Paraglaciecola psychrophila 170: one gene and its partners. The protein of the gene in region 1 interacts with the protein of each later gene in a pairwise test. Links are inferred from orthologs where the notes say so. Each region holds a gene or a part of one and is shown in the gene's direction. Other genes may lie near its edges.

What was found.
Region 2: the proteins of rho (region 1) and C427_RS23010 interact in binary tests that used the Escherichia coli proteins (3 or more experiments, as listed by UniProt). The link is inferred for Paraglaciecola psychrophila 170 from one-to-one orthologs.
Region 3: the proteins of rho (region 1) and nusG interact in binary tests that used the Escherichia coli proteins (3 or more experiments, as listed by UniProt). The link is inferred for Paraglaciecola psychrophila 170 from one-to-one orthologs.
Region 4: the proteins of rho (region 1) and hfq interact in binary tests that used the Escherichia coli proteins (3 or more experiments, as listed by UniProt). The link is inferred for Paraglaciecola psychrophila 170 from one-to-one orthologs.

What each region holds. Positions count from the first base shown.
Region 1 is NC_020514.1:142,546-148,162, reverse strand. What follows is about bases 1-2,831. They hold rho (transcription termination factor Rho), read left to right. Parts: upstream 1-698; coding sequence 699-1,964; downstream 1,965-2,831. Other genes in these bases: trxA (thioredoxin TrxA), read left to right, coding at 26-352. In the rest of the region: purE (5-(carboxyamino)imidazole ribonucleotide mutase), read left to right, coding at 3,549-4,043; C427_RS00685 (5-(carboxyamino)imidazole ribonucleotide synthase), read left to right, coding at 4,068-5,207. UniProt on the Escherichia coli protein: Facilitates transcription termination by a mechanism that involves Rho binding to the nascent RNA, activation of Rho's RNA-dependent ATPase activity, and release of the mRNA from the DNA template.
Region 2 is NC_020514.1:5,225,672-5,234,419, reverse strand. What follows is about bases 1-2,915. They hold C427_RS23010 (glutathionylspermidine synthase family protein), read left to right. Parts: upstream 1-485; coding sequence 486-2,345; downstream 2,346-2,915. Other genes in these bases: C427_RS23005 (tyrosine/phenylalanine carboxypeptidase domain-containing protein), read left to right, coding at 2,445-2,915; C427_RS23015 (mechanosensitive ion channel family protein), read left to right, coding at 1-429. In the rest of the region: more of C427_RS23005, read left to right, coding at 2,916-3,407; C427_RS28375 (tyrosine/phenylalanine carboxypeptidase domain-containing protein), read left to right, coding at 3,433-3,717; C427_RS23000 (sigma-70 family RNA polymerase sigma factor), read right to left, coding at 4,573-5,148; C427_RS22995 (mechanosensitive ion channel family protein), read right to left, coding at 5,160-6,011; C427_RS22990 (hypothetical protein), read right to left, coding at 6,046-6,291; C427_RS22985 (mechanosensitive ion channel family protein), read right to left, coding at 6,660-7,487; C427_RS28015 (magnesium transporter), read right to left, coding at 7,567-7,749; C427_RS26095 (hypothetical protein), read right to left, coding at 8,086-8,280; C427_RS22975 (hypothetical protein), read right to left, coding at 8,326-8,637. UniProt on the Escherichia coli protein: Catalyzes the formation of an amide bond between glutathione (GSH) and spermidine coupled with hydrolysis of ATP; also catalyzes the opposing reaction, i.e. the hydrolysis of glutathionylspermidine (Gsp) back to glutathione and spermidine.
Region 3 is NC_020514.1:4,697,550-4,706,341, reverse strand. The notes cover bases 5,834-8,792. They hold nusG (transcription termination/antitermination protein NusG), read left to right. Parts: upstream 5,834-7,024; coding sequence 7,025-7,561; downstream 7,562-8,792. Other genes in these bases: rplA (50S ribosomal protein L1), read left to right, coding at 8,708-8,792; rplK (50S ribosomal protein L11), read left to right, coding at 8,276-8,704; secE (preprotein translocase subunit SecE), read left to right, coding at 6,644-7,021. Outside these bases: C427_RS20605 (hypothetical protein), read right to left, coding at 1-136; C427_RS20600 (hypothetical protein), read right to left, coding at 191-442; C427_RS20595 (MAPEG family protein), read left to right, coding at 593-1,003; C427_RS20590 (RraA family protein), read left to right, coding at 1,016-1,642; C427_RS20585 (ABC transporter ATP-binding protein), read left to right, coding at 1,713-3,554; C427_RS26815 (hypothetical protein), read left to right, coding at 3,600-3,749; C427_RS25260 (LysE/ArgO family amino acid transporter), read left to right, coding at 3,731-4,147; C427_RS20575 (RluA family pseudouridine synthase), read left to right, coding at 4,238-4,912; C427_RS20570 (DUF445 family protein), read right to left, coding at 4,909-5,613. UniProt on the Escherichia coli protein: Part of the processive rRNA transcription and antitermination complex (rrnTAC). The complex forms an RNA-chaperone ring around the RNA exit tunnel of RNA polymerase (RNAP).
Region 4 is NC_020514.1:378,840-387,428, reverse strand. The notes cover bases 1-2,756. They hold hfq (RNA chaperone Hfq), read left to right. Parts: upstream 1-1,133; coding sequence 1,134-1,379; downstream 1,380-2,756. Other genes in these bases: miaA (tRNA (adenosine(37)-N6)-dimethylallyltransferase MiaA), read left to right, coding at 98-1,051; mutL (DNA mismatch repair endonuclease MutL), read left to right, coding at 1-105. In the rest of the region: FtsH protease activity modulator HflK, read left to right, coding at 2,775-3,932; protease modulator HflC, read left to right, coding at 3,936-4,823; C427_RS01615 (DUF1304 domain-containing protein), read left to right, coding at 4,999-5,385; XrtA/PEP-CTERM system TPR-repeat protein PrsT, read right to left, coding at 5,894-8,589. UniProt on the Escherichia coli protein: RNA chaperone that binds small regulatory RNA (sRNAs) and mRNAs to facilitate mRNA translational regulation in response to envelope stress, environmental stress and changes in metabolite concentrations.

The sequences.
Region 1 (5,617 bases):
GAGAGAGAAAATTACGGAGAAAAGTATGAGCGACAAAATTATCCAGTTATCAGATGATAGTTTCGAGGCAGATGTTATCAATGCAGCTGGTCCTGTGTTAGTTGATTTTTGGGCAGAATGGTGTGGTCCATGTAAAATGATCGCACCAATACTGCATGAAGTGGCTGACGAATTCGACGGCAAAGTAACAGTTGGTAAGCTGAATGTCGATGAAAATAACGAAACTCCGCCTAAGTATGGCATAAGAGGTATACCTACATTACTCTTATTTAAAGGTGGTAATGTAGCGGCCACTAAAGTGGGTGCATTGTCAAAAGCTCAACTTTTAGAGTTTTTGAACGAAAACATTTAATATTTGTTACTACAAAATATAAATATATAAGCTCAGCTTTGGCTGAGCTTTTTTGTGAATGACTAGTCCCCACCATGCCCGTAGAGCCTGTTACTACTGCAAACAAATTGTTACTTTGCGTTTTAATGGATGGCCCTTATTTTAATAGCGGGGATGTAGAATGATGTTAAATTGGCTGACAAACAGACAATTCACTGGACGCGGGAATTATTAGGTGCTAACTTTTATCTTGTTCATACCTGAACACACCCACACTTCGCTCAAATCAGAGATATACATAAGTAAAACCTTTGAATCAATCAAACTGGCTTTTAAGAGAAGCTTCTAGCATAAAGACCTACCAATTATGAATCTTACCGAACTCAAGAATAAACCGATCAGTGAACTGGTTAGCCTAGCCGAAGAAATGAAGCTAGAAAACATGGCTCGCGCTCGCAAACAAGACATTATTTTTTCTATCCTAAAATCTCACGCTAAAAGCGGTGAAGACATTTTTGGTGATGGCGTACTAGAAATTCTTCAAGATGGTTTTGGATTTTTGCGTTCCAACGACTCTTCATACTTGGCAGGCCCAGACGACATTTATGTCTCGCCTAGTCAAATCAGACGCTTCAACTTGCGAACTGGCGATACGATTTCAGGCAAAATACGCCCACCAAAAGACACCGAGCGTTACTTCGCATTATTGAAAATAAGTGAAGTCAATTATGATCGCCCTGAAAATGCACGTAATAAAATATTATTCGAAAATTTAACACCACTTCACGCTAACGAACGCTTAATCATGGAACGTGGCAATGGTAGTAGCGAAGATATCACTGCACGGGTTTTAGACCTAGCAGCTCCAATTGGCCGCGGCCAACGTGGTTTGATAGTCGCACCACCTAAAGCAGGTAAAACATTACTGCTACAAAACATCGCCCAATCTATTGCCGCTAACCATCCAGAATGTTTGTTGATGGTATTATTAATTGATGAACGACCAGAAGAAGTGACTGAAATGCAGCGCTTAGTTCGGGGTGAAGTTATTGCATCTACTTTTGACGAACCAGCGAGTCGCCACGTACAAGTGGCTGAAATGGTAATCGAAAAAGCCAAACGTTTAGTCGAACACAAAAAAGACGTGGTCATTTTGCTAGACTCAATCACACGTTTAGCGCGAGCTTACAACACAGTTATACCTTCATCAGGCAAAGTATTAACCGGTGGTGTGGATGCCAACGCATTGCACAAACCTAAACGTTTCTTTGGTGCTGCGCGTAACATCGAAGAAGGCGGCAGCTTAACAATCATTGCCACAGCATTGATTGATACTGGTTCTAAGATGGATGAAGTTATCTACGAAGAATTTAAAGGTACGGGTAATATGGAATTGCACCTGAACCGTAAAATTGCTGAGAAACGTGTATTTCCAGCTATCGACTACAATCGTTCAGGTACTCGTCGAGAAGAGTTATTAACCACACCAGACGAATTACAAAAGATGTGGATATTACGCAAAATAGTACATGAAATGTCTGAGATAGATGCCATGGAATTTCTTATTGGTAAGTTGTCTATGACGAAAACTAACAACGAATTCTTCACTGCAATGCGTAAACAAAGAAGCTAAGCTTTTTGTAAAAGCCTCTTATAAAGTAATAAAGTCCGCCTCAGGAAACTGCAAGCGGATTTTTTACGGTTCAAATCTCCACACCTAACTTTGCTTAACATTTGACAAGCTGATGCGCTTTCAACATATTAGATAGCCACCCACTTAAAGTCGATCATTAATGAAACAGCTTATACCCGTCTTATTTCTACTATTAATTTTCACACCCAAAATAACTGCGGCTTCTAACATTGAAGAAATGGTTAATGATATTGAAGCAAAGGTTATTAAATGGCGTCATCATCTACACCAACATCCAGAATTATCTAACCGTGAGTTTGAAACGGCAAAATATATTACTAAACACCTTAAGAGCCTTGGATTAGAAGTACAGACTGGTGTCGCTATAACAGGAGTGGTAGCGGTACTTGATAGTGGCAAACCAGGGCCAGTGATTGCACTACGTGCGGATATAGATGGACTTCCTGTACTTGAGCAAAATGATTTACCTTGGAAGTCGACCCAGCGTGGTGAACTTGAAGGTAATGATGTACCAGTCATGCACGCCTGTGGCCACGATACTCATGTTGCCATGTTAATGGGTGCCGCGGAGATATTAGTTAAAATAAAGAATCAGCTAAAGGGTAAAGTGAAATTTATATTTCAACCCGCAGAAGAAGGTGCACCTAGAGGTGAAAAAGGGGGTGCTGAACTGATGATTGCAGAGGGAGTGCTCAAGAATCCCGCAGTAGATGTGATTTTTGGACTGCATATTAGTTCTGATACCGACGTAGGCAAAATACGTTATAAAGAAGGCGGCACTATGGCTGCAGTTGACCCGTTTAAAATAGTCATAAAAGGCAAACAAGCACATGGGGCTTACCCTTGGTTGAGTGTGGACCCTATCACTACAGCTGCACAAATCATTATGAGCTTGCAAACCATAGTCAGCCGAGAAATTAAACTCATTGATGAAGCAGCGGTCGTCACCATAGGCTCTATTCATGGCGGCAACCGCTCTAACATTATCCCTAGTGAGGTTGAATTAGTGGGCACCATTCGTACATTGAACAAAGCGGCACGTGACCATATGTACGAAGCGCTACCTAGAAAGGTTAAAGGTATTGCTGACAGCATGCGCGCCGAAGTCGAAGTAACGTTGCCTTTGGATTACTCCTACCCCATCACCTATAACGATCCTGCACTAACTGAAAAAATGGTGCCCACACTGATAAGAAGTGCTGGTGCCGACAATGTTATTTACAGTAAACCTGTAACTGGCGCTGAAGATTTTTCGTTTTTTCAAGAAAAAATACCGGGATTATATATGTGGATTGGTGGTAAACCCTTGGATGTGCCAGCAGACCAAGCCCCAGCTCATCACACCCCAGAGTTTTTATGTTGACGATTCAGGTATGAAAACAGGCGTGAAATTACTCACAGACTTAACCTTGGATTACATGAAAATGCATTAAAATACGTATGAATGACACCGCTGATTGGGGTGGTTTCTATGCTGATTGCGATGAGCTATAATATGTGTCCAAAAATTTTGGAGGGATTGTTTCCCCTCATATCATAAAATGTGATTTAAGAGAGAAAGTTATGCCAAACGTGGCAATAGTAATGGGTTCCAAGTCTGATTGGCCCACCATGCAAAAAGCAGCGCTCATGTTAGAAAAACTTGGCGTAAGTTATACAGCCGAAGTTATCTCTGCTCACAGGACCCCAAATTCTCTTTCAGAATTTGCCGAGCAAGCTGCTTCTAAAGGTTATCAAGTCATTATTGGTGGAGCCGGTGGTGCAGCACATTTACCCGGTATGATCGCGGCACATACACATTTACCCGTATTTGGTGTACCTGTGCGCTCAAGCCAATTGAACGGTATTGACTCTTTACTCTCCATCGTGCAAATGCCCAAAGGCGTTGCAGTAGGCACATTAGCAATTGGTGAAGCCGGTGCAGCCAATGCTGGATTGTTAGCAGCGCAGGTAGTCGGCCTACAAAATCCAGAGGTACAACAAGCCATTATAAATTTTAGAGCCGAGCAAACAGCTACTGTGTTGGCACAAGACGAATTGGTCCTTCCCTCTTTATGATAAAATTAACGTGAGACTGTATAAATGAGCATATTAGTTCTTGGATCAGGCCAATTGGCTAGAATGATGGCTTTGTCTGGCTATCCGCTTGGAATAAGTGTTCAGGCAGTTGATGTAGTGGATAATAAGATTGTTGATCCTGTTACTAAGCATATTATCAACAACTCACTGGACAGGGTGATTGAGGAAGTCAATGCGATCACGGTAGAATTTGAAAGTATCCCTGAGGACCTGCTCGAGTTAGTCCATGGTAGCGGCAAACTCAAACCTAGCGTAGAGGCAATCCTAACTGGTGCTGATAGAGTAAGAGAGAAAAAATTACTCGAAAAGCTGGAGATTGCCAACTGCCCATTTGAAATCGTCACCGATGTCGAAGAATTAGATGCGGCAGTCGATAAGCTTGGTGAAAAATTAATCATCAAAGCAAGCAGAGATGGCTATGATGGATACGGTCAATGGCGTTTACAAAACCAAAGCGACTTACCTGAACTTAAGCTAAAACTATCAAAATTGAACTTGCACAAAGTGCCTTTAATAGTTGAGAAAATGCTCAACTTTGATCGAGAGCTTTCACTGGTTGCAGTACGCAGCAGTAAAGGTGATATTGCCTATTATCCACTTGCCGAAAACTTGCACTACCAAGGCCAATTACATGTCTCTATTGCACCTGCCCCGAAAGTTGACGAAGCACTCAGTCAACAAGCACAAGAAATCTTTAATAAACTAGCAGAATCCTTAGATTACGTAGGTGTATTGGCGGTAGAATTTTTCCAAATTGGCGAACAATTGCTAGTCAATGAAATTGCCCCACGAGTACATAACTCAGGACATTGGACCATGCAAGGCTCAGACACCTGCCAGTTTGAGAATCATCTAAGAGCTGTAAGAGGATTACCTTTAGGTTCAACTAAAGTGACCTCACCCACTGCAATGATCAATATCATAGGTTGCAAAGATTTTGCCCGCGATATGCTTAGCATTCCAGGCTGTCATTTACATTGGTATGGCAAAACACCACGGAAAAAACGCAAGATGGGACACTTTAATTTATGTGCCGACAATTATGCTGAGCTTGGTAACACGATGTTAGCTTTGGCCGAATACGTGCCAATAGAATACTTCCCGATGCTTAAAGATGAAGCAGCCCGATTGCTGAAACTTTAAGCATCTGATTAGAATTTTATGGTATTTGATTGACATCATATAAATTGTGAATACAATGGCGCTCGCTTTAGGGATTAGCTGCTACAAAGTAGTTTATCAACAACCCAAAAGTAGTGTCACCCAGAAAGATTTATCCTGTGTGCCGACTTAGCTCAGTTGGTAGAGCAACTGACTTGTAATCAGTAGGTCACCAGTTCGACTCCGGTAGTCGGCACCATTCTTTCCTTCAAATATCTTCAAACGGACTTGTAATCAGTAGCTAAGCTTCATAGCAGTTCGACTCCGGTAGTCGGCACCATTCTTTTCTTCAAATATTTTCAAACGGACTTGCAATCAGTAGCTAAGCTTCATAGCAGTTCGAATCCGGTAGTCGGCACCATTTTGTCGTAAAAATTCATCGAAACAAAACG
Region 2 (8,748 bases), 5.1 Mb from region 1 along the record:
GTCAGAACCTTTGACAATCTCTTTGTAAGACTTCCAAACGAGTCCATGATTAAAACTCAAGTCACCACTTTGACCAAGTTTCCTATAAGACGTGTGGATCTGAAAATTGGTATTGCTTATAAAGAGGATATTGAAATAGTAAAAGAGATCCTTAACAACGTAGCGGCGAAAAATACGCAGTGTTTAGATGAACCCGCTCCAGTGTTTATTTTACTTGGATTTGGCTCTTCTTCCGTTGATATTCAATTTTCAGTTTGGGCCAAAAGAGAAAATTTTTTAACCTTAAAAAATACTATGTATCAAGAAATCAAGAAAACGTTCGATCAACAAGATATTGAGATGCCCTTCTCACATATCAGTTTGTATTCTGGCACAGCAACAAAACCTATCCCTATCATTATGGATAGAGAAAATAATGAGAAATCGTGAAATGAAAAAAATAGTAGTATACCGCATTCAGCTTTTACTCATGGTTTGGAGTAAACATGGCTAAACATCATATCACCGGAGATCTTCCTTTTGGTGAAGAGCTAGGCGTAGCCCCTGGTGGCGTTATTTCATATTCATCGGACTATAACACTGTAGATGACTCTATCTACCCTAGTCGGAGTCACTTTAGAAGCTACGTAGACGGCATTTATATGGGCTACAAGTGGCAATGTGTCGAGTTTACCCGGCGCTGGTTATATACCAACAAAGGCTACATTTTTAATGATGTTGCTATGGCTTATGAAATTTTTAGACTGCGATATGTACGAGATTTAGTGAACAATAAAGAGTTACCTCTGAATGCCTTTAGTAATGGTTCGCAGCGTCACCCAGAGCCTGGGTGTTTATTAATATGGGATGAGGGAGGTGAATTTGTAGAAACCGGGCATGTGGCTATCATCACTGAGGTTTTTGAAGACAAAATTAGAATAGTAGAACAAAATCAGGACTTTGGAAAATGGCCAGATGGCCAAAATTTTTCTAGAGAAATCAAAGCAAAAGTAGGCATTGCAGGCGACTATTGGTTACATTGTCCGTCAGCTGAGTCAACTATTTTAGGTTGGGTAATACAAACCAACGATCCCACTCACGCTACGCGTTTCGACGCACCCGATAAAGAGATGTTTAACATCATCCCTTGCGAAGCAAAAGATGATGGCAAGATAAATACACCATGGCTTAATCTGGCCAATGAAGATGAAAACGCCTTTGTTGACATGATGCAGGGACACAAGTTGTCCTGTGCTGCTTCCAGTGAACTAAAGTATTATCAGCTCTCTGCTGCCGCTAAAGAGGCATTAGAATCAGCGACTGATGAGCTTCACCAAATGTTTATGCATGCCACTGATTATGCCCTCGAACACCCTGAGCTATTGACTAAATTTACCTTGCCAGATGAGATATTGACAAAAATTAGAACCTCTTGGGCGAATCGAAAAAATCAATTAATTACCAGTCGATTTGACTTTGCCATGTCTGAAAATGGTTTAAAGGTATACGAATACAATTGTGACTCTGCATCTTGTTATATGGAGGTAGGTAAAGTACAAGGAAAATGGCTTAAACACTTTGATGTAAAAGATGGGTATGACGCAGGTGGTGAGCTTTTTAAGCATCTAGTGAAAGCTTGGAAGAGTTGTAAGATCAATTCAATCATTCATGTTCTTCAAGACGATGATCCAGAAGAAACCTATCACGCACTTTTCATGAAAAGTGCAATAGAGGCAGCTGGATATAAGTGTGAATTAGTTAAAGGGCTGAATTCTCTGCGTTGGAACTCCAGTACAGAAATCGAGGACTGTAAGGGCAATGTTATTAAATGGGTTTGGAAAACCTGGGCTTGGGAAACCGCATTGGATGAACTTCGTCTAGATGAAGGCAGTCAGAAACGAGCAGATTATCTTAATCACCCTCCTTCATTGGCTAATGTACTGCTTAACGATGACATTATGGTGTTTGAGCCTATTTGGACACTTATTCCAAGTAATAAGGCAATACTACCTATACTCTGCTCTCTATTTCCTAACCATCCACTATTATTAAACGCTGATTTTGAAATCAATACTGAGTTAGCTAATTCTGGGTACGTTGTTAAACCCATAGTAGGAAGATGTGGTGCCAATATTCAGTTAATCGATCAACATCAAAAAACAATAGCTGAAAAGCCAGGGCAATTTGACGGCAGAGATAAAATTTACCAGCAACTATTCCCATTACCTTGCATTAACAATCTTTATGTTCAGGTATGTACGTTTACCGCACAAGGTAACTATGCGGGAAGTGGCGTTCGTGTTGACTCCACAATGATTATTGGTAAAGACAGTGATTGTATTGCATTGCAAGTTTGCCACAAATGATTAAGTAAACGCTACTTTGTAGATAGCGCACCTAGAAAGATTAAAAAATTAGTTTTATCTTGTCAGGTGACTTGAAATTAGGATGAGATTGATTATCTAATGAATAAAAAAGAACTAGAGAAAGAACGTTTTTGTAAGGTCAGCTCAATATTATACAGTGCCAGCCAGCCGATTCGAATATTGTCTCACTTAGAATGGAACAGGGATATTAAGCGTCAATTTTTTGCAGATAAATGTAAAGAACTGCCTAAAGTTAACTATCCACAATTTGACCCGAGTAAAACCTTAACCTTAGTGAATGAAGCTAGAGCCCTGATTGGAAATACGGACATAGATAACTGGTTACAACGTATCTCAATTAAGCTTGAATATGGAGCTTTAATGATGGCATCTGCAGGCACTAAGAAGTTTTATGAGTTCTCTGAAAAGTTATATGGTAAGCCAACTAACCCTTTTACTGATGGTAAATCAACACCGCTGGAATTAGCCAATACATTTGACAAACAAATTAGCAGTTACGCGAACTACGACTTAGGCGCCCCACCTCCAATGTGTTACCTCGCCTCTGATATAGCTAAACAAATGCAGGATGCAGTTGTGAAGATGTTCGGTGACGAAGCCCCACAAGTCGAAATTGTAGATGAGCTTTCTGCCAATGCATTAGCAAACCCAAAGCTTATTAGGATCAGAAAAACGGCGTGTTTTACCGATCTTGATGCGCAGCAGCTTATTAGTCATGAGGCACATATTCATGTTGCCACATCTATTAATGGCTTGCATCAACCGCATCTTAAAATATTAGCCGCGGGGCATCCTGGCACCACTAAGACACAAGAAGGCTTAGCCGTATTCTCTGAGTACATTACTAACGCAATAGATTTAGACCGTCTTCGTAGACTTGCAGATCGTATTCTAGCGATACAAATGGCAATCGAAGGGGCCAACTTTTTAGACGTATATCACTATTTTTTAGAGCGGATTGGCAACGAATCGCAGGCTTACGAAAATACCCGAAGAGTATTCCGAGGTGGCGTGTTAAACCGGTGGGGCACCCTTTACTAAAGATGGGGTCTATTTAGAAGGATTTATCCGCGTACACAATTTTTTAAAAGCCATCGCAGCTAACGGCAGGGCAGATTGTCTGAAGTTATTATTTTGCGGGAAAATGGATATTGAAGACATACCTGTCTTATACAAATTAGAAGAAATGGGTCTCTGCCAACCGGCGAAATACTTACCACCGTGGGTTAAAGATGCTCGTTATTTATTGGCGTATCTAACCTGCTCTGAATTTCTTAATAAAATGGATATGACTAAAAATTATGCGCACTACGAGGAATTACTTCAGAGCATTCCCAAAACGCTTAATTAGAGCTTATTTATAAGTCAGGTTATAAATCCTATCAACGGTCTTTAAATGAAATCATGCGCGACTTTCGCTGATGGACGAGCACAACGCTAGCCCATCAGTTTGATACATAATAATTAACACTTCTATTATTGAAAAATTTGTAAATTCAGGTACCAAATACTTTTTATTGTTTTTCCCACCGGGATTAACAGTTTTCCGATTTTAAGCTGTTAAAAATCAATCCCGAAATATTTGCAGACTTACCTTTAGGATCTGTAATAACATCCTCGGCTCTGTAATTTTTTTGGTACTCTTTTCCATAGTCCATATCACTTTATTATTTAAATTCAGAAAAATACTGCTTTCTGTGGATGCCACATAGGCCTCATCAAAATATGCTGGCTCACGAACACTTTTCCACGTAACAAAATAATAATTTTGGTAGCTAGGGTAATTTATTCCATGAATATTTTATCCATGTTTTTATTTTTGGAGTCAAAAACTTAAAATTTGATACTGCTTAAACTCCCGAATTTTCACTGACTTTTTTTGCGATTTTGTCTTCAAACTCTCTGTGGCACGACAGGCACTTGAGCACATCAATAACCGCAATTTTTTCTCAGCGGTCCTCATTTGTATTCCGAATCAGTCCATGTCGCTTCACTCCTTTTGAACTGAAGGAGGAAATAGTCGATAGAATAAATATGCTGACGCAAAGTACAACGGTGTACCTGAAGGATATTTTAAATTTTAAAATATTTTATCTACCTTATTTTTTACCGACAACGCGTCAGATAAATATTCATTAAAATTTGAGAAATAAGAGTCGTAGTACCAAATATATGGGATGCGGATACATTGTGTCCATCTAACAGACTACTTCTTAGTATTATTTGGTATTTTTTCCAATGCACGTTTATAACGCATTTTCACAGTACTCAGATTCTGATCTACAATCTCTGAGATTTCATTAAATTTTAGTCCGCTAACGATCCTAAACACCACAATTGAACGCTCTTCCACACTCAGGTTAGCTAACCAAAGATCAATCTTTTCATTGTATTCAATTGACACAGATTCAACTTGTTCTTCCGCTATAAAATCAGCCTCATCCATAGCAACAAGCGTCAGCTTTTTTTTCCTGAGACGGTTCAATGATTGATTATGGGCAATCTGATATATCCATGTTTTAAAACTGGAGCGTCCTTCAAAGCGATGGATATTGTTAAACACGTTTAACAATGTGTCGCTCACAGTTTCTTCTGCTTCTTCAATCGAGCCAAGATATCTGTAACAGACTTGTATTAATTTTGAGTGATATCTATGAAAGATCACTTCATATGCAGTTGTCACATAGGGCAACTGAATACGAGCAATCCTTAGAAGCTCACTGTCATCTAGCTGCGACAACCTCTCTGAGACTCTACTGGCACCTAGCCTTGTGGTTTTCATGGTTAATGTTTTTAAGACTCTTCCCAGCGTTCAGCCAACTTGGTTATGGTATAGGTCTTAGTCAGTAAGTCTTGATTAGGAATGCTCATCTGTAGTCCGTCTTTGTTTTCTATAATGGTATTAACGGTGCTGACCTGAATAACGTTTCCAATAAAACCATCAAATTCAATTTCATCTCCTGGTAACAATTGTTCTCTTGCATATATGCCTGAAACAATACTGTTTGCGATGGCCTTGGTTCCTAAACCTAACGCCAACGCGAGGGCGACTCCCATACTCGCTATTAACACAGTAAAAATAGTGTTTAGCAGTTCTGTTTCTAATTGAAGTTGGCCAACAACTAATGAAAAGGTGATGAATATCACTAACATTTGAAGCATTTTTGCTGCAGCGTCACCAAACTCAATACCCATATTCTCAAAAGACGCTTCTACTTGTTTTTTGACTGCCTTAGCAATAAATAAACCAATAACTGTAATCACCACTGCGCCAACTAATTTAGGAAGATACAACACGAACTCATCCAACAGAGACGACAGCCTGTCTAACCCTAACGTTTCTGCACCGGCAACAAGAATAATCAGCACAAAAAATAGATAAAGGATACGTCCTACAAGCGTCGACGGACTTAATTTAAACCCCAAGGTTTTCAATCCCCTCTCGATACCCAGCATATCGCAAAGCGTATTAAAGCCTACTTTCTCAATGACCTTTGCAAACCACTTGGTCACAAATTTAGACAATAAAAGACCTATAAAAATGAAAATTATAGTGGCAATCAAATTAGGTAAAAACCCAGCAATTTCTGTCCAAAAGCGCGTCAAGGCATTGCCAAACGATTGGGTCCAAATATCTATGTTCATGTCGGTTCTCCATTTTTGAATAAGGTGTGTAATTTCAATTTTTGTTGTTTTTTGTTTGTTTTAGCTTTTGACGCAAGTCGAAGCGACGTTTTGCTGAATATGCTGACGCACCAAAACCTAACAACAAAACCCAAAACCAACCAACAAAAAGGCTGCCAACATCTTTGATTGCTGTTGTGTTCGTAGATTTTCTGAGAACCTGTTGTAATGCTTTATCTTCATCAGTAACAGGCGCACTTTGGTTCAACAGCTTTTTTAACTGTTCTTCATCCGGGCTCATGGCGATTCTCCAACTAAACGTAAAATGGGCCAATCACGGTGCTTAGCCCTTTCTAATTATTTGACTAATTTACTATCAGCATTACAACGCGTCTAAATGGCGTTCACAGGTATAGACTAGTCAAAACGAAAAGAAGTCACATTTTAAGAATATTAATTTAAAAAGTCACCTTATGACCAATTGGCACTTCATTCCGTCTAACAGATAGTGATATATAAGATTAGGTTTTGATAAGGAAAGTTTTTGTGCAATGGAGCTAGGCATTGGCAGTTTACCCCTTCTGAAAAATGCCTCTGTTTTAAAAAACAACGTATAGTTGAATTGAACAGGTCTATTTACCCAGTGCGTTTTTAAATAACTCTTAGCTATTAAGCCTTAGTATTCTGCTTACTCAGTTCTTTATACCAAAGCGTCATAAAATCCTTTGTCAATTTATGTTCAATATCAAGAGCCTTTTCAATCGGACAAAACAAGGTGAAACTTGCCTTAAATTCTCCAATTTCTGTAGTACCAAAATATATTTCAGGCTCTGGACCAGATACTTGAGCATCTAATTTTCTTTCAATAACAGAATTATATCGACCTGCGACATCTATAAAATCTTCACAATAATGTTTGGCTTTGTTGGATAATGTTTCATAAATGGAATAAGGGTTAAGACTTTCTTTACGCACAATCATAAAATGATGGGTGACATAACGCTTACTGAAATTTAAGTTTTTTATGGCGCTGGTAATCAGTTTGTTGTTGGGGATATACACTGTTTTTCTTGAAAACTGATAAGTATTGATGTCGATTTCATGCAACGTCGTTTTTATCCAGTCAGTTTCCACCACTTCGCCAAAATAATCACCTACTTGAATCCAATCACCTATCTTAAAAGGTCTAGTTGTGACCAGATAGAAAAAACCGATCACACATTGAATAAACTCTCTTGTAGCAATCACAATAGCTACAGCAAAAGCCGCAATCGATAATGCAAAATTCTGAATTTCAGCAGCCCATATAGACAACAGCAACAACATCATAATGAAATTAATAAAATGCTTAATGTTATGAGACGTATTTCTAACATCTAGCTGCTTTTTTTCGGCGCGCTCTTTGGCTAATTTATCTACCAGCGCTTTTAAACCAAACGCGAGGCTGATAACGATTAAAGAAATTAAAACTGGATGTATCAGTATATCTTTGAGCATAAATTCCTAATGGGTTAACGTTTTATAGCAGTAAAAAGCTATAAAAAATATTTATTAAACCTTGAGTAGGCCTTACTATTTAATTTCTTGGCAGCATATCTGATAGCAACAAAGCTATTCCCAAAAACGACATGAAACCAGCAATATCAGTGATAGTGGTCAACACGATTGACGATGATTGGGCAGGGTTCATACCAAACTTTTTTAGCGCAATAGGCACTACGGCTCCAACTTTCCCTGCAATCATCAAAGCTAATATCATTACTAAATCAATGACTATAGCAAGCCCCCAAGGATTGACTCCAGAAATACAAGGATACAGAACAAGTAAGGGCAGTTACCAAACCATTGAGCAGCCCAGTCACCATTATTTCATTCATACTCTGCGCTATTGCACGAGAATAAGCACTCGCCCTTCATCAGTTTTAATCACAGCATGGTTGAGGTAATGTTAATCAAGGTTCCTTCTATTCCGGCCATTTAGAGATGTTCATTAAACCGAAAGTGACTTTTAGCCTGTTTAGAGGTAATAGTATTTGCCAAAAATGCATTGCTTCCTATGCCAAATGCAAATAACAGTACTATCACAATCACTATATTAAACGTGGTATTGAATATTGATACTACGCAGTTCGATACCGACGACTAGGGCAACGAAGAATATAGAAATTCTGGCTATACTCCCTAATGATTCAGATTGACTAAGCACTGAAACTTCATCAGCACTCTCGCTATCACCCCCACAATATTGCCCAAGAGAGAACCAGTAATCAAAATAAAAGCGGTGCCACATAACCTAACAATGCATTGAACCATGAAGAGAAAATCTAGCCCTAAACTAGACGTTGCCGCTGCAAAAAACCAGCATCACCACCCAAAAAGCTTTTTTACTAATGACGGCGGCATGAGACGCTTTAATTTCATCGACTCCCTTCACTGCGACTTCTCTAACAACTTTTTGCCACATTCGGCTAATGAACATAACAGACGTCAGCGTTAACTTGCTAAATACCCAAGTAATTAACCACCCTAATAAAATAAGAAATAGTGCACCAATCAGTTTCGGAACATGTAAACCAAATAAGAATTTAATTGCTCGTAGTTTGTAGACAAAGCAGTTTGAGTGGTCATTCTCAGTTTCCTTTAGCAAGATTCATTTTAAGTCTATTATTTTAGACGCATTTTTGTCAAAGTTGGTCACATCAAACTCCACTTTTTGAACTATTCGTTTTGGGAATATTTGTTTTAAACGATTTAAAAC
Region 3 (8,792 bases), 4.6 Mb from region 1 along the record:
CGACTGCTATTGCTAGGATATCGTTTTGTATCCAGATTTCATCCAAAGTATCAGTTAGCTCATCATGAGTATTTAATTGATTAGAAAATGTATTATAAGAAAGGGCTAAGTGCATTATTATGATTATTTTATACATCACATCACCTTGTGGCTTTCGGCCATATTAACATATGGAAAACCTCCATGTTTCTTAGTGGGTTAGTTTGTAATGCATCACGTAAGTGGGTGCTTCCCACGCTTTAGATACAAAGTCAGCAATCGTATTTTCTATTAACTTAAAATGGTTTTTTACATAAATTTTTAAAGATATTGCCGTTCTATTGATATGGCCATTTTCAATGGCAGTTATTATTGCCAACCTTATTGCTGGGCGATTTTTATTTACGGGATGTTGATCTGGTTTGAAGTCTTTTCTTGTCGGACGAACAAATTGTGGTTGCACGGGCAACTGCAGGTGGAAACGCGACGAATGTGGCTAGAACCAATCCTATTAAAGCGTTGAGACAAGAATAGTCGATATTAACTAACACTAATTGGTATCGCATCCTGTTTGATATACAGTAATACCCACTTTTTATCGGGGTAGAATTTGATGAACGACACTATTATTGGACTTTTGGGCTATATCACTTGGATTTTAGTGTTATTGGTTTGGCTAGCGGTATATCGCACTGTATTGGTGGCAAAAAAGCAGCAGGCGGTAAATGATTTTAAAGCCGACGGCTCTAACTCACCTGGCTTTGGTGAACGGATAACGAGAGCACAAAGTAACTGTGTTGAGAGTTTTGCGTTTATAGGTGGTTTGATGTTGTTGGCTTTGGCAACTGATTCTGCAGCAATCACCAATAACTTAGCCTTGCTGTTGTTGGCAGCGCGTTTAGGGCAGTCTATTACGCACTTAATATCGACGAGTGTGTTGGCGGTTCAGATTCGCTTCGCTTTTTCTTGGCGCAGGTTGGTATTTGTTTTTATTGGGTGGTTTTATTCGCCTCAAAATTTATAGGAGTTTAGTAGTATGTCAAAACCGACAATTGAACAGTTACTCGACGTCTCTCCATGCGAATATTCTGAAGGTTTACCCATAGAGCAGTTTATTGATCCCGTCATTCATCAAATGTGGCCGCAGATGCCACGTATTGCTGGCCCTGCATTTACTGTTAAATGTGGAAAAGGTGACCACCTAAGTCTGCACGCAGCTATTTATCGTGCTAAAGCAGGCGATGTGCTTGTCGTTGAAGCAGGCCCTGATTATGCCAATACTGGCGGTAATGTCTGTGCTATTGCCAAGCAGAGAGGCGTTGTTGCTATGATTATTGATGGGTTTATTCGAGATATTGCTGAAATTCGTGAGGCGCAGTTTCCAATTTATGCACGTGGTGTGATGCCCAAGCCAGGTGTTAAAGAACAAATGTTTCCTCTTAATCAACCTATTAAGTGTGGCGGTGTCACGGTTAATGCCGGTGATTATATTGTGGCAGATGAAGAAGGCATTGCGGTTATTCCAAAAGATAAACTCACAGAGGTGTATAAGCTTGCCAAAGCTCGAACAGATAAAGACGCTTCGATGAATTTGGCTGATTGGAAAGTCCAACATTCGAAAAAAGTTGAATCGAAACTGCAAGAATTAGGGTATTCTGATTAGCCTAATTTAGAAATGGCTTGCTGAAAATTATCTTTTAGCAAGCTGCGTAATTCCAAGGTTAATAATCCCCATGTTTTCATTTTTTGAACGGTTAACTAATCCGTTTCCTGCTGCTCACCCAACACAACCACCTGATACAATTTTCGCATTCTGTCGTTACTATACCCAAGGTATGTGGCCGGTTATTTTTTGTGTTTCTATTTTAGCTGCCGCCATTGCTGCACTAGAAGTATCGCTCTTTGGTTTTTTAGGTCAACTGGTTGATTGGTTGGCTGAAAGCGATAGAGAAACATTTTTACAGCAAGAGTTAGGCAGTCTTATATGGATGGCAATACTGGTATTGGTTATTTTACCAGTATTAGTGGTGACTCAATCTTTGTTGTCACATCAGGGACTGATGGGAAATTTCCCGATGCAAATCCGTTGGCAAGCACACCGGTATATGATTGGTCAAAGCTTAGGCTTTTTTCAAAATGAGTTTGCTGGACGTATAGCCACTAAAGTCATGCAAACTGCGTTGTCAGTGCGTGAAACCGTGATGAAAACACTGGATATCTTAGTGTATGTTAGTGTGTATTTTTTCAGTATCTTGTTTTTGGTTATCTCAGCCGATTGGCGCTTAAGTGCTCCCCTTATTATCTGGTTTTTAGTTTATTTAGTGATCTTGCGTACGCTTATTCCCAAATTGAAAAGGGTGTCGCAACGTCAAGCCGATGCACGTTCGATGATGACAGGGCGTATTGTGGATAGTTATACCAATATCACCACAGTCAAATTGTTTGCTCACACCAATCGCGAAGCAGAATACGCCAAAGAGGGCATGTTGGGTTTCTTGAAAAAAGTCTATCCTCAGATGCGCTTGGTAACGGTGTTGTATGGTTGTGTTTGGTTTAGCAATGCTCTACTGGTATTCAGTATTACTGCGCTGGCGATATATCTATGGATGTTGGAGTTGGTCACACCTGGTGAAATCGCGATTACCGTGAGTTTGTGTCTACGCCTTAATGGTATGTCGCAATGGGTGATGTGGGAGGTATCTTCGCTGTTTGAAAATATCGGTACTGTGCAAGACGGCATCAACAGTTTGTCGTTGCCTGTTGATGTGCAAGATAAACCCAATGCAAAAGCCTTAGAAATGAAGGGAGGGGCGATTCATTTCAATAAAGTGAACTTTGGTTATGCTGGCGCTAATGATATTCCTATTACAGTGTTTAAAGATCTTGATATCAAAATTAAACCAGGCGAAAAAGTAGGACTGGTAGGCCGCTCAGGCGCTGGAAAGTCTACTTTGGTTAATCTACTGCTACGTTTTTATGATATCCAAAGCGGCAGTATTACTATCGATGGACAAGATATTAGTCAGGTTCAACAAGAAACCTTGCGTGCCAATATTAGCATGGTGACCCAAGACACTTCATTGTTACATCGCTCAGTGCGCGATAACATTCTGTATGGGCGTTTAGATGCCAGTGAAGAGGATATGCTAAAAGCGGCCAAACAAGCTGAGTCCCATGAGTTTATTCAAACCTTGTCTGATTTGCAGGGCCGCACCGGTTACGATGCACACGTAGGTGAGCGTGGAGTGAAACTCTCGGGAGGTCAACGTCAGCGTATCGCTATAGCTCGCGTTATGTTGAAAGACGCGCCTATTTTGATTTTAGATGAAGCTACGTCTGCACTTGATTCTGAAGTAGAAGCGGCAATTCAACATTGTCTGAATAAAGTTATGGAAAACAAAACTGTACTGGCTATCGCTCACAGGTTATCTACTATTGCGCAGATGGATAGATTGCTGGTGCTTGACCAAGGCAAGATTGTTGAATCAGGCACCCACACAGAATTGATACACAAAGGTGGGATCTATGCCAAATTGTGGGAGCATCAAACAGGTGGTTTTATTGGCTTAGAATAAAATTTAACTAATTAAAAAAGTTCTTTAGAAAATAAGAGTTTGTCTGTGATAGGCATATTTATTCAAGGACTATTGATTTCTGGTGGTTTGATTATCGCCATAGGTGCACAAAATGCCTATATTTTGAGACAAGGTTTACTGGGTCAAAAGTCTTTTATGCTTGCGCGGTATGTTTTATTTGTGATGCGGCATTAATTACCCTAGGTATAGTAGGTGTATGTTCCATTTTACAAACGTCGCCATTTTTCCTTAATTTTTTATCGATACTTGGTGCTATATTTTTGTACTGGTATGCATGCAATTCCTTTATAAGAGCTTGCAAAGGAAATAGTCACTTACATATTGAACAAGGAGTGGGTAAGCAGCAATCACTTGCCAAATTAATGTTAACTACATTAGCTATAACGCTATTCAATCAACATGTTTATTTAGATACATTAGTGATAAATGGAGGCATAGGTGGAACATTGGGTAGAGAAGAAAAACACTGGTTTTTACTAGGCTCAATCGTTGCTTCATTCGTTTGGTTTTTTGGATTGGGATATGCTTCTAAAAAACTCATTCCGTTTTTTGAAAAGAGTAAACATGGATGATTTTAGATTCTGTCATTGGCTTAGTGATGGTATGGATTGCCACAGGTTTAGTTATATTTGTTTATCAGAATTTATTGATATGAGCTTAAATTGACAACTATCATTATCGACCACTTTGTGGCACCACTTTGTCTCGAGCAAATAGAAATATTGTTTGAAGATGAATATTTGTTAGGCATCAATAAACCCAGTGGCTTATTGAGTTTATCAGGTAAAAACCCACTGAATAAAGATTCTGTTCATTACCGGTTAGTACAGCAATATCCTGATATCAGGTTGACGCACCGCTTAGACCTAGGCACCTCAGGAATAATGATATTAGCTAAAAACAAAGTGGTTAATGCAAACCTGACTAAGCAGTTTCAAGCTAGAAGCATCATAAAACGTTATGTGAGTATTTTAGCTGGAGAGGTGCAGGATAGTGAGGGACTGATTGACTTACCCATAGCTAAAGACACATTACTTTTCCCTCGGCTAAAAATTTGTCATCAAGATGGAAAATCAGCCCAGAGTCATTTTCAAGTGACTGCAAGGCTAGATAAGCCAGTAGCTACTAAAGTGTTGTTTACGCCTTTGACTGGAAGAACCCATCAGTTGCGTATTCATAGTCAGGCGATTGGGCATCCAATTCTAGGTTGCGACCTTTATGGCACGGAGGTAACCCAGAAAATGGCTTCTAGGCTAATGTTGCATGCCTCTGATATTACTTTCGACCATCCGCATTCTCAACAACGCGTGACCCTCACTAGTCCTTGTCTTTTTTAAACGTTGAATAAAGCAGCCAACAGTCCAATTAGTCCGCCAAACACACCGCCCCATACCACTAACCAACCTAAATGTTCTCTGATCATGCTTTGGATAATGTCTTTAACCATGTCAGGTGTGAGCTCATCTAAACGCTGTTCAACAATTTGATTGATTTTGACATGTAAGTCTTGCTGAACGCCCGGCTGGGTTAGCTCTTCTTGTAGCAGCAATACAAACTTAGGATCTTGAGTAATATCAGCCAAGGCGGAGCCCATTTTTTCCACAAAGGGTTGTCGCATAGGCTCTAGAGCTTCAACACCGCCGAACATGCCTAACATCTGACCAAATGAAGATGCCTTGATAACCTCTACCAACGAGTCAAATGTCGGTGCTAAATCCACCTTTCTAATAATTGGGGCAAAATCCACTTGCATAGGTTGATTACTGTCGGCTAAAAAACGTTGAATGTTTTCTTCACTAAAAAACTGTTCCATCACCAGCGTACGAATACCGCTTTTAAAATCTTCAAAGCGTTGTGGAATGACACCCGATCCATATAATCCAGGAACTTTTTCAAACAGCATATGTATCGCTAACCAGTTAGTGATGGCACCAGATACAGCAAATAAACCAACGGTTTTTACGATTATGTTATCTAAGAAAAAGCCCACAAAAACTAAGGCGATAGCTAATCCATTGGTGATAATACTTTTGTTCAAAGAAAAAACTCCAAGAGTGTTAAATATGAAAAGGTTTTATATCAGTAAATGATTTGCTGTCAACTAGTGAACGGCATAATGTTTATCTTAATATTACTTATTCTTTAAATAACCTAAATATTTTTCGCCCATTTACCACTAAAAACATACCTTCAATGATCACGCCGCCTATTGAAGCAACTAAGTGATTATGATTTAACCAACTTAGTGTTCCTATTGACATGAAAAGCCGCATACGTATAACTTGTTCTTTAAACACCGCTCATGTGCCAAGCGTTGCACCTAGTAACGGCAATAGATGTACCCATTCAGTGCTATTGGGAATGGCCATTAGCCAAACCGTGAATACAAGTATCAACATCACCCAAACACTCGTGGTTAAGCTGGATACATAATTACGAGCACTACCGAGTAGGGCCATAGTAGAGGTTTTCCAAAGCCCAAACATGAAAAAGTAAATGCAGTCAGATAGTATCTGAATTTTTGATTATTCCTGTGCAAAAAAGCGTTAACGGCAGCTATTAACCCGATAGATTTTGCCAAAACAAGGGATTAAGTGATTCAAAGATAGCGATAAAATCAATCAACAAAGGTTACTGAATACATAAAATATTAACAGCCTAAATTGTCTGATTTTGATACTATAACGTTAGCATCTAAGCGCTTGCGAAGTTAAAAATTAAATATACATTCAGGAGGTTCGAACGACCTATGATTGTGTTCTTTCATCTTTCTTCTTGAATCCCCGATGCCAATAAGTATAATACGGCTCCCTCCTTGATAGTGATTCAGAATTTTTCCCGAAAAATCGATGTTTCTTCAAGGTTGATGTAACTAAAATTTGCGTTGTTGGATAGTTAATCTGATATCCGATGGTCGCTATGAGTTTTAGGGGTGTAGTTCCAATTGGTAGAACAGCGGTCTCCAAAACCGATGGTTGGGGGTTCGAATCCCTCCACCCCTGCCACTTTATTGGCAAAAATGTCCCATTTTTAGGTGACGATGTAACTAGTGAGAATTAGGGTTTAGCATGAGTGAAAATACAGAAAACAATTCCAATCCGTTAGATATGTTGAGGTGGTTGGTAATATTTGGTTTATTAGGTGGCGTAGTAGCTGTTAACCATTTTTTCCCAGAACTCTCAGTTCTGTACATTGCCCTGATTGCTGTGGCTGCTGTGGGTGTCGCTGGTTTTATAGCTTCAACCACACTTAAAGGTAGCACTTTCATTACTTTTGCAAAAGAATCTCGAATTGAAGTACGCAAAGTCGTATGGCCCACTCGTCAAGAAACGACTACGACTACTATGATTGTGTTAGCCGCTACAGTTGTAATGGCACTTCTTCTGTGGGGACTAGACGGGATTATCGTTGAGGTTGTCTCATTTATAACTGGATTAGGGATTTAAGTCATGTCTGATAAAAAATGGTACGTGGTTCAAGCTTTCTCTGGCTATGAAGGCCGTGTTCAAAAAACGTTATTAGAACACATCAAAATGAATGAAATGGAAGACTTCTTCGGTGAGATTTTAGTTCCTACAGAAGAAGTTGTTGAAATGCGAGCTGGACAGCAAAGAAAAAGCGAACGTAAATTTTTTCCAGGATACGTATTGGTTCAAATGGACATGAATGAAGATTCATGGCATTTAGTTAAAAGTGTACCTCGTGTTTTAGGATTTATTGGTGGTACTTCAGACCGCCCAGCGCCTATTACAAAGAAAGAAGCCGATGCTATATTGAATCGTCTTGAAGAAGGCGTTGATAAGCCAAAACCAAAGACATTGTTCGAACCGGGCGAAGTGGTACGGGTTACCGATGGGCCTTTTGCGGATTTCAATGGTGTGGTTGAAGAAGTAGATTACGAAAAAAGTCGCTTGAAAGTATCCGTACTTATTTTTGGTCGTTCAACGCCAGTAGAACTAGAGTTTGGTCAAGTAGAAAAAGGCTAGCTCTAACATTTAATTCAGACGAAAAAGGATGCATCTAGCATCCTTTTTTATTGGCAATAAACAATGAAATATTAACGTCACTTAATTTATGTCATTGTTATAACGCTGACTTAAAATCGAGGTTCGTGGTTGGTAATTCTGCAACTTAATGCTGATTGTTTCAGGGATAGTCTTAGTATAATTCTTTAAACAGATCTCATGTCCTTTAAGTGAAATTCGACTAATTTATGGTGTTGATATTGTCATTACTCCCAGGGACGCAACAGGTCATAGCACGAGTCAGGTTAACTAGTAAGAAGGTGATTGGGATTTATCACCAGATATTCTGGCTAACTTAAAAACTTGATATGTCTCAAATTAATATTCGCCCTTGAAAACAACTACTAAATTTAAAATATGCTTAGTCAAGGCACTATACAGATCCATGATAATACTGTTATAAAGTTACCCATGAACAAATTGAACGAGAACATCTAACCACGATGAAAGTCCTAAGTAGCGCATCTTATTTCTGTAATAGTGCCGCGTATAAAACATGAAATTGGTTTTGTAACACACCATATGAAGCATAAAATAAAGATCTGTGACAATAATACTTGTGCTGTTGCAATGGTTCATCTATACTTTGCGACCAATTTTATTAGAACGGGAAGCCAATAAAGTGAGCATGCTCAGTGTTTACAAGGCGTTATACCCAAATTAGAGAGTATTATCATGGCGAAGAAAGTCACTGGCTTAATTAAGCTTCAGGTTGCCGCAGGTGCTGCGAACCCTAGCCCACCAGTTGGTCCTGCACTAGGTCAACATGGTGTAAATATCATGGAGTTCTGTAAGGCGTTTAACGCAAAAACAGAAGCTCTAGAGAAAGGCGCTCCAGTACCAGTTGAAATCACTGTATACGAAGATCGTTCTTTTACCTTCATAACTAAAACTCCTCCTGCTTCTTTCTTACTTAAGAAAGCTGCTGGTATAAAAAATGGTTCTGGTCGTCCTAACACTGAAAAAGTGGGTAAAGTGACGCGTGAGCAATTAGAAGAAATTGCTAAAACTAAAGAACCTGATCTGACTGCAGCAAGTTTAGAAGCAGCAGTAAACACCATCGCTGGCTCTGCACGCAGCATGGGCTTAGTGGTAGAGGGGTAAGACATGGCTAAATTAACAAAACGCGCTCGCTTAGTTTTAGAAAAAGTTGATGCGACTAAAGAATACGAATTTAATGAAGCAGTGACTT
Region 4 (8,589 bases), 240 kb from region 1 along the record:
GAATTGTGGCAACAGTTTGTTCAGTCATCGAGCAACGTTGAACATGATATTGCTAAAATAGGAAAACCCGTGCATTTAAATGATTGGCTAAATACGAATGAATGAAATTCTAGGCAAAGAGCTTAGTTCGTTGCCACCGGCATTATTTTTAATGGGGCCTACCGCCTCAGGTAAAACCGGGCTTGCAATTGAGCTGTGCGAAAACCTGCCGTGCGAGATAATCAGTGTCGATTCTGCATTGATTTACCGTGGCATGGATATAGGCACGGCCAAACCGAACGCAGTTGAATTGCAAAGGGCCCCTCACAGGTTAATCGATATTTTGGATCCCGCAGAACGTTACTCAGTGGCCGAATTTCGTAAAGATGCATTGTTGGCCATGCAAGAAATCACAGCAAGGGGTAAAATTCCATTATTAGTGGGTGGCACTATGATGTATTACAAAGCCCTGATTGACGGACTTTCCCCCTTACCAGAGTCAGATCAAAATGTCAGGAAAACCATAGAAGCAGAGGCTGATAAATTAGGATGGGGGGAATTACATCAGCAGTTGGCTCAAATAGATCCAACCTCAGCCAGACGTATTCATCCCAACGATCCTCAACGTTTAATCAGAGCCTTAGAAGTTTATCATCTAACCAATCGTTCAATGACAGACTTGATGGCGACTAAATCCGCCCCCATACCCTATAATGTCAAGCAATTCTGTATTGCTCCGGACGATAGAAAAGTACTGCATCAACGGATTGCTCAGCGTTTTCAACAAATGGTCGATACAGGGTTTCAGGCTGAAGTAGAAGAATTAAGAACCAGAGGTGATCTACATTTGAATTTACCTTCTATTAGATGTGTGGGTTACAGGCAAATGTGGCAATATCTTGATGGTGATTATGGTTTTATTGAAATGATTGCAAAGTCTGTCGCAGCCACTCGTCAACTAGCAAAAAGACAGTTGACTTGGCTCAGAAGTTGGGAAAATATTCACCCGTTAGACACGTTTTCGACAAACAATCTGTCGAAAGTCATTAAACTGAGTCAGTTTCAACTCTAAGGCGGCCTATACAGCTATTTTTTTTTCTGTATAATCACTTTTTGAGTGTGAAATTTTATAATAAAAAGAAAAAGGATTGATCATGGCAAAAGGGCAATCATTACAGGACCCATTCCTCAACGCGCTGCGCAAAGAGCGCATCCCTGTATCCATATATTTGGTTAACGGTATTAAACTTCAAGGTCAAGTTGAATCGTTCGACCAATTTGTGATTTTACTTAAAAATACTGTAAGCCAAATGGTTTACAAACACGCAATTTCTACCGTTGTACCATCGCGCGCAATTCCAATGCCTACGGTTGGTCAGACGGAATCAGACGAAGACTAAATATGGTTTTAGGAGAGCGGATTGTTTGACCGTTATGAAGCAGGTGAACAAGCTGTTTTAGTACATGTCGATTTTGCTGACGAAAATAGCAAAGAAGATTTATTAGAATTACAACTACTTGTGTCGTCTGCTGGTGTAAACGCAATAGATGTAGTGACATGTTCTCGACAGTCTCCACAGGCACGTTATTTTGTGGGAAGTGGCAAAGCAGAAGAAATTGCCAATGCAGTTAGAGCGCAACAAGCTGACGTGGTTATTTTTAATCATAGTCTATCCCCATCTCAAGAACGTAATCTAGAACAACTATGCCAATGTCGAGTGCTCGACCGCACCGGGCTGATTCTAGATATTTTCGCCCAGCGTGCTCGTACCCATGAAGGTAAGTTGCAAGTAGAACTTGCACAACTTAGGCACATGAGTACCCGGTTAGTTCGCGGCTGGACTCACCTTGATAAACAAAAAGGTGGAATAGGTCTGCGTGGTCCTGGTGAAAGTCAACTTGAAACTGACAGACGATTATTAAGAGCAAGGCTTAAAGCGATTCAGCGTCGTCTTGATAAAGTACAAAAACAAAGAGAACAAGGAAGACGCTCTAGAATTCGAGCAGAAATCCCCACAGTTTCACTGGTAGGGTATACCAACGCTGGCAAATCCACTTTATTTAATAGCATGACAGAATCTGCTGTGTACGTTGCTGACCAATTATTTGCGACACTTGACCCAACGCTTAGAAAGATTCAGCTACAAAATGTTGGCTCAGCAATTCTCGCCGATACGGTTGGTTTTATACGTCACCTCCCCCACTGATTTGATAGCAGCGTTTAAGGCCACTCTGCAAGAAACTCAGCAAGCAAATTTATTATTGCATGTAGTGGATTATTCTGACGACCAGTTTCAAGAGAATATCGAACAAGTAAATGAAGTTCTTGAAGAGATAGATGCCAACGAAATTCAACAATTGATGGTGTGTAATAAGATTGATCGAATGGATGGCGTCATTGCAAAAATAGATCGCGATGAATCAGGCATGCCTATTCGAGTTTGGTTATCTGCTCAGCAAGGTCTGGGTATTGATTTACTGCTCAGCGCAATTACTGAATGTCTATCAAAAAACATGGTACAACATAGTTTATTAATACCTCCGCACAAAAGCAGTTTACGTGGTGTATTTTTTGATATGAACTGCATTGCAGAAGAAGGTTATGCGGAAAATGGTGATTGGCAAATCGATGTACGAATGGAACAAAGAGATTGGAACAGACTAATCAAACGTGTCGACGTTGATTTAGAGTCTTATATAGTAAAAAATTAGTAACAAATAACCGATCAAAATATTTAAAAAACTCGTAAAGGTCATTAGACCTATTTATTAGATTAACTAGCTGGAGAGACATGATGGCTTGGAATGAGCCCGGTGGAAACAATAATGATCCTTGGAAAAACAAGGGTGGCCGAGATCAAGGCCCGCCTGATTTAGATGAGGTATTCAAAAACTTGATGAATAAATTCGGCAAGTTTGGTGGTGGTGGTTCTGGTGGCTCATCAGGCGGTAAAAGCCTCGGGGGTATAGGCGCTGCTGTAATAGTTGGTATATTAGTTATCGGCTGGGTGTTCAGTGGTTTTTACACTATTCGTGAAGCTGAGCGCGGCGTGGTTTTGCGGTTTGGAGAATTTAGTCACTTTGTGGATCCCGGTCTGCAATGGAAACCAACTTTTATAGACGAGATTCTACCGGTAGATGTAAAAACAATTCGCTCTATGCCTTCTTCTGGCTCGATGCTAACTGAAGACGAAAACGTGGTCCGTGTTGAGATGGAAGTTCAATACCGTATTCTCGAACCTTATAAATACAGCTTTGCTGTAACTAGCCCTGAAGAGAGTTTGAGTCAAGCATTCGATAGTGCCATTCGTTACGTTGTAGGTCATTCTAGAATGGATGCAGTATTAACGGGTGGACGTGAAGCAACAAGGCGAAGCGTGCTTGATGAATTAACGGGTATCATTGAATCATACGATATGGGTATATCTGTTGTCGATATGAACTTTAAAGATGCAAGGCCGCCAGAAGAAGTGAAAGAAGCTTTTGATGATGCCATTGCAGCACAAGAAGATGAACAACGCTTCATAAACGAAGCAGAAGCTTATTCTCGTGAAATCGAACCTCGTGCCCGTGGACAGGTTAACCGTTTAGCACAAGAAGCCCAAGCTTATAAAGAACGCGTCACATTGGAAGCGCAAGGTGCAATCGCAAGGTTTGAAGAATTACTTCCTCAATATACTTCTGCACCAGAAGTCACTCGTAGCCGTATTTACCTTGAAACTATGGAAGAAGTCTACGGCAACACTAGTAAAATATTGGTGGATACGGAAGGCACTGGCAACATGATGTATTTACCGCTAGATAAAATATTGGGAAATCAGTCTGGGCCAACAATTCCAGCCAACATCCGCAGTACTTTAGAAGGTTTGCGTAATCAAGATGAAGATACACAACCGTTAAACGGCAACTCCAGAAACAACCGTAACAACGGCGCACGTAGTGGGAGAAACTAGGCTATGAAAAATTTTATTGCATTAATAATAGTAGCCATAGGGTTGCTCATATTTGGCTCGTTATTTGTTGTAGAAGAAGGCAACAAAGCCATTGTTATACAGTTTGGTAAAGTACAGAGAGACAGCGAGTCAGGTGACACCACAGTTTTTGAACCTGGTTTACACTTAAAACTCCCTTTCTTTGACCGTGTGGTAAGACTTGATGCACGTATTCAAACATTGGACGAAGTGCCAGATCGTTTTGTGACCTCTGAGAAAAAAGATTTGATTGTCGACTTGTATGTTAAGTGGAAGATTGAAGATTTTGCTAAGTACTATTTAGCCACTGGTGGCATCAAATCTGGTGCAGAAATACTGTTACAACAGAAAGTCAATAATGCCTTACGTTCTGAGTTTGGTACCCGTACTATTCAAGAAATTGTGTCTGGTGAACGATCAGAACTTATGGATGAAGCTATGACACAAGCTTCAACCAGCTCAGACGAGTTGGGGATAAAGATAATTGATGTTCGTGTTAAACAAATTAACCTACCATTGGAAGTAAGAAACTTTATTTTCCAACGTATGCGGAGCGAACGTGAAGCTGTAGCCAGAGAGCATCGCTCTGAAGGTAAAGAGAAAGCTGAATTTATCAAAGCTGATATCGATGCCAAAATTACAGTTATGTTGGCTGACGCAGAACGTAACCTTCGAAAACTAAGAGGTGAAGGTGAAGCTCAAGCAGCTCAGATTTACGCTGAAACTTACACCAAAGATCCTGAATTCTATAGTTTCTTACGGAGTATGGATGCATACAAGAAAAGCTTTAGCAGCAAACAAGATGTGTTGGTTGTTGAACCGGACAGTGATTTTTTCCGTTACATGAAAGACCCAAGCGGAAAACAACCGTAACAGTTTATTTATATTTGAAAGCGCCGCAAGGCGCTTTTTTTTGATAGTGTGTTTATTAAATAGAGCAACTGTCTGTTAATTTAGACATAAGTATCAACAGCAATCCTTGCAACTTAAGTCAATTTACCACACTATGAAAAGTTACATCTAATACAAAGTAGTCAAGGTATTATCTATGAAGTTTTTTGCTGGTTTTATGACCTTTTTAGTCGCCCTTTTGCATTTAGGCATCATGGTGTTAGAAATATTTTTCTGGAATCATCCTGTTGGACAAAAAATATTCTCAATGACAGCAGAGGTGGCACAATCTTCAGAAGTATTGGCTATGAACCAAGGTTTATATAATAGCTTTTTGGGCTTTGGTTTACTTTGGGGCTTAATAAGCGGCAATCAAAGTTTAAAAGTATTTTTACTCATATGTATCACTATTGCCGGGATATTTGGTGGGCTCACAGCTAATACTAACATTTTTTATTTTCAAGCATTACCTGGATTCATTACACTTTTGTTAGTCATTAAAGTCAAACGTCGCCAAGCTGGTGAAGTACGTTTATTTTCGTAATAATGAGCTAAAAATGGAAATGAGTTTTCTTAAACCGCATCGATTACTGACAAAACTGCAGTGCAACAGTGTCGATGCCTCAACAGAACTGATTATAGTATTATATTAGTATAGCTCAGCATTTATCTAAAATAGACTTGCGGATAATTAGGCATATGTTTTAACTAATCTAATCGCTTACCTACTATCAGATGTGTTAATAGATACCTCCAAACAGCAAACATAAGCCACTGGTAACTACCTAAGTATCAATCTTTATGGAAATCCTATGAATCTAACTAGGGCATCATTAAGGTGTGTCTGTAATATGGCATGTAATAGGTTAGAGATAATAAATATTGATACAGGCTACTATTATCTAAACAGTAATGTTCGCCAATCGAGGTTAGGTTTACAGGGGCTTATTGCTAGGTCTCTGAAAAAAAGGCCATAAGTTATGGCCTTCTAATACAATTCTAATTTTATCTTAATAACTTAAAATCATTTAAATAATTTAAGAATTCGCGCCTTATTCAATACCGAAGTCAGTTTTTAGTTTATCTACGCGTGTGATAGATGCCTTTTGTTTCATCTCTCGCTGGCCTAGTTTACGTTCTGCTAAAAACTTTTCTTCCGCTAATAATAAGGTTTCAACGTAATTTAGATAGATTTCTTCATTTTGCATAGCATCGGTAATCGCTCGATCATACAAATTTAACGCTTCTTTATAGTCTTTCTCCGCAACATATATTTGCGCTAAGGTATCCAGTGCTGCTGAGTTATTAGGTTTGATTTCAACTGCCTTTCTCCCATACTCTTTAGCTTTATCAATGTCGCCTTTCTGTAAATGCAGGTACGCCAAATTATTGTTAGCAATATAATTATTGGCATTTTGTTGTAACGCTATTTCATAACTTGCCATTGCCCCTGATAAATCTCCACCTATCTGTCTTTCTGCTAATAACATTCTAGCAGCCAAATCTTGGGGGAATTTTTCTATGTGCTGTGTTAGCAGTTGCATGGTTTTATCAGTTTGCTTCAAAGTATCGTAAGTGAAGATTAACAAGATCAGATTTCTATTATTTGGGGTCGAACTGTAAGCGACCAATGCGTTTTCCAACGCCAATTCTGGTTGTTTGTTATTTAACTGAAAGCGCGCGAGGAAACCTTTAGCTAAGGGTAATCCTAGTACATTGTCTGGCAAAGCATCATACGCCTTTTGAGCCGCTGGATAATCCGCTTGCATCAGTAAAAAATGAGTATTTAACAATTGCATCTGCACATCGTCACGATTCTTAAGGTAACCTTGAGTTAATAGAGCAGCTTCTGCAAACTTGTTCAGATTATCCAGCAACAATAGCTTACCTACGATGGCATCCTTATCATTTGGCTCTTTAACCAACCAAGCATCATAGTGCAAAGTGGCGGGTCGTAATTGGTTAGTTTTGATAAGACTTTGACCTAATGTTTTCCAATACGCTCTTGGTAAATCTTTTTGATCTTTTACTGCAGTCAACAATTCAATCGCTTTTAAGTAATTGGCTTCGACAACATAAACACGAGCGAGGAGTAATCTAATATCCATATTTGAAGGCTCGCTGTCAAAAGTAGCTTGAATCTTTTCAATTCCTGAGATTTGTTTGTTAGCTTGCTTACTAACTAAATAATAAGTCGCCAGTGTAGGGACATTATTTGGAAATTTGATCAATAACTCATCTAATAACAGGCTAGCTTGTTGAGTATCTTTTTGTACAACCGCCAAGTTAACCATGGCCAGTTTTGGAGAGGGACTATTAGTGTCTAGGGACGATGCATTTTCAAATTCTACTTTTGCTTCTGCAAATTTCTGCTGCCTTGTATATACATCGCCAGCCAACATATAGGATTTTGAATCAGCAGGGGTGGAGTTTTTCCAATTGCTTGCCAGTTCCAGGGCTTTGTCGTATTGCTTAGTGACTATATACGCTTTTGCTAGTGTGGTTTGTGCACTCACCAATTCAGGCGACTTACTGACAGCCTCTTCTAAGTTGACTATGCCATCAAGATTATTCAGAGAAAGTTGTAATAACCCTAAGCGCGTTAAATCTTCGGCAGTGCGACTAATATTAGTTGATTTTTCAATCAACACCTTGGCTTCTTTTTCAAAACCGTCACGAAGCAGCTCATAGCTTGCCTTAGAAAATAAAGGCGCGTCTTCATCTGATAATTGGTCAAGCCTACCTAACACGTCCCCTGCTTCTGAGGTCAGCCCTAACTGAAGTTGGCTAGCTGCAAGCAACTTGAGACCAGGATGATTATCTGGCAGTACTCCAGCAATATAAGTCAAATGCCGATTAGCACTTGAGTAGTCTTGTATTTGGTAAGCGGAATAACCTGCTACCAAGCGTATAGACGGTGCTTCAATTCCGCCATTGATAGCTATCTCAGCATGTTTAAGAGCATTGGCATGATCACCTTTTTGTGCATATGTTGCAGACTTTAATTGATTCAATAGGGGATTTTGGTCATTTAATTGAAGAAGTTCATCAATATAAGGTTCCGCAGCTTCTAACTTGCCAATATCTACCAATAATTTGGCTAAGACAAAAGTTGTTTGTTTATCCTCAGGGTAAGACTGAACATAATCAGTAAATATTTCGGCAGCTTCATCCGGTGCACCAAGCGACAACTTTAACTGAGCTAATAACTTCAATACCTCTGCATTTTGCGGAGCTTGTTCACGCAGCTCAGATACTGAAGTGGCGGCCGTTTCATAATCTTCATCTAACACCAGCATGTAAGATGCTGTTAGCCCCTTAAAAATTGAACTAGTTTTAATCTCTCTTAATTCTTCAATCAATACACGCGCATCGTCTAATTTATTTAATCGAGCCAATGCAACTACTTTGAAATAACCGATTTCAGCACGTTCGACTGATGTTAAACCATCTTGATCATGCTCTAGTTTACTAATAGCTGAATAGGCGCCCGATTGTTGATAAGCTTGCGTTAACAAGGGTAATACCTTTGAGGCTTCATAACCATATTCCAACGCACGATTAAACTCTTTTTCTGCACTTTCAAATTGTTTTTGCTGTATGTAAAGCAGCCCAAGTTCAAATCTTGCTTGTGCTGATTTTGGCTCAAGCTGTACCGCATTTTTTAACGCTACAATAGCAGCCCCAGGATCATTTTCTGCAACATACTGTTTAGCTTCCTGCATATACTGGTCACTAGTTTGTCTAC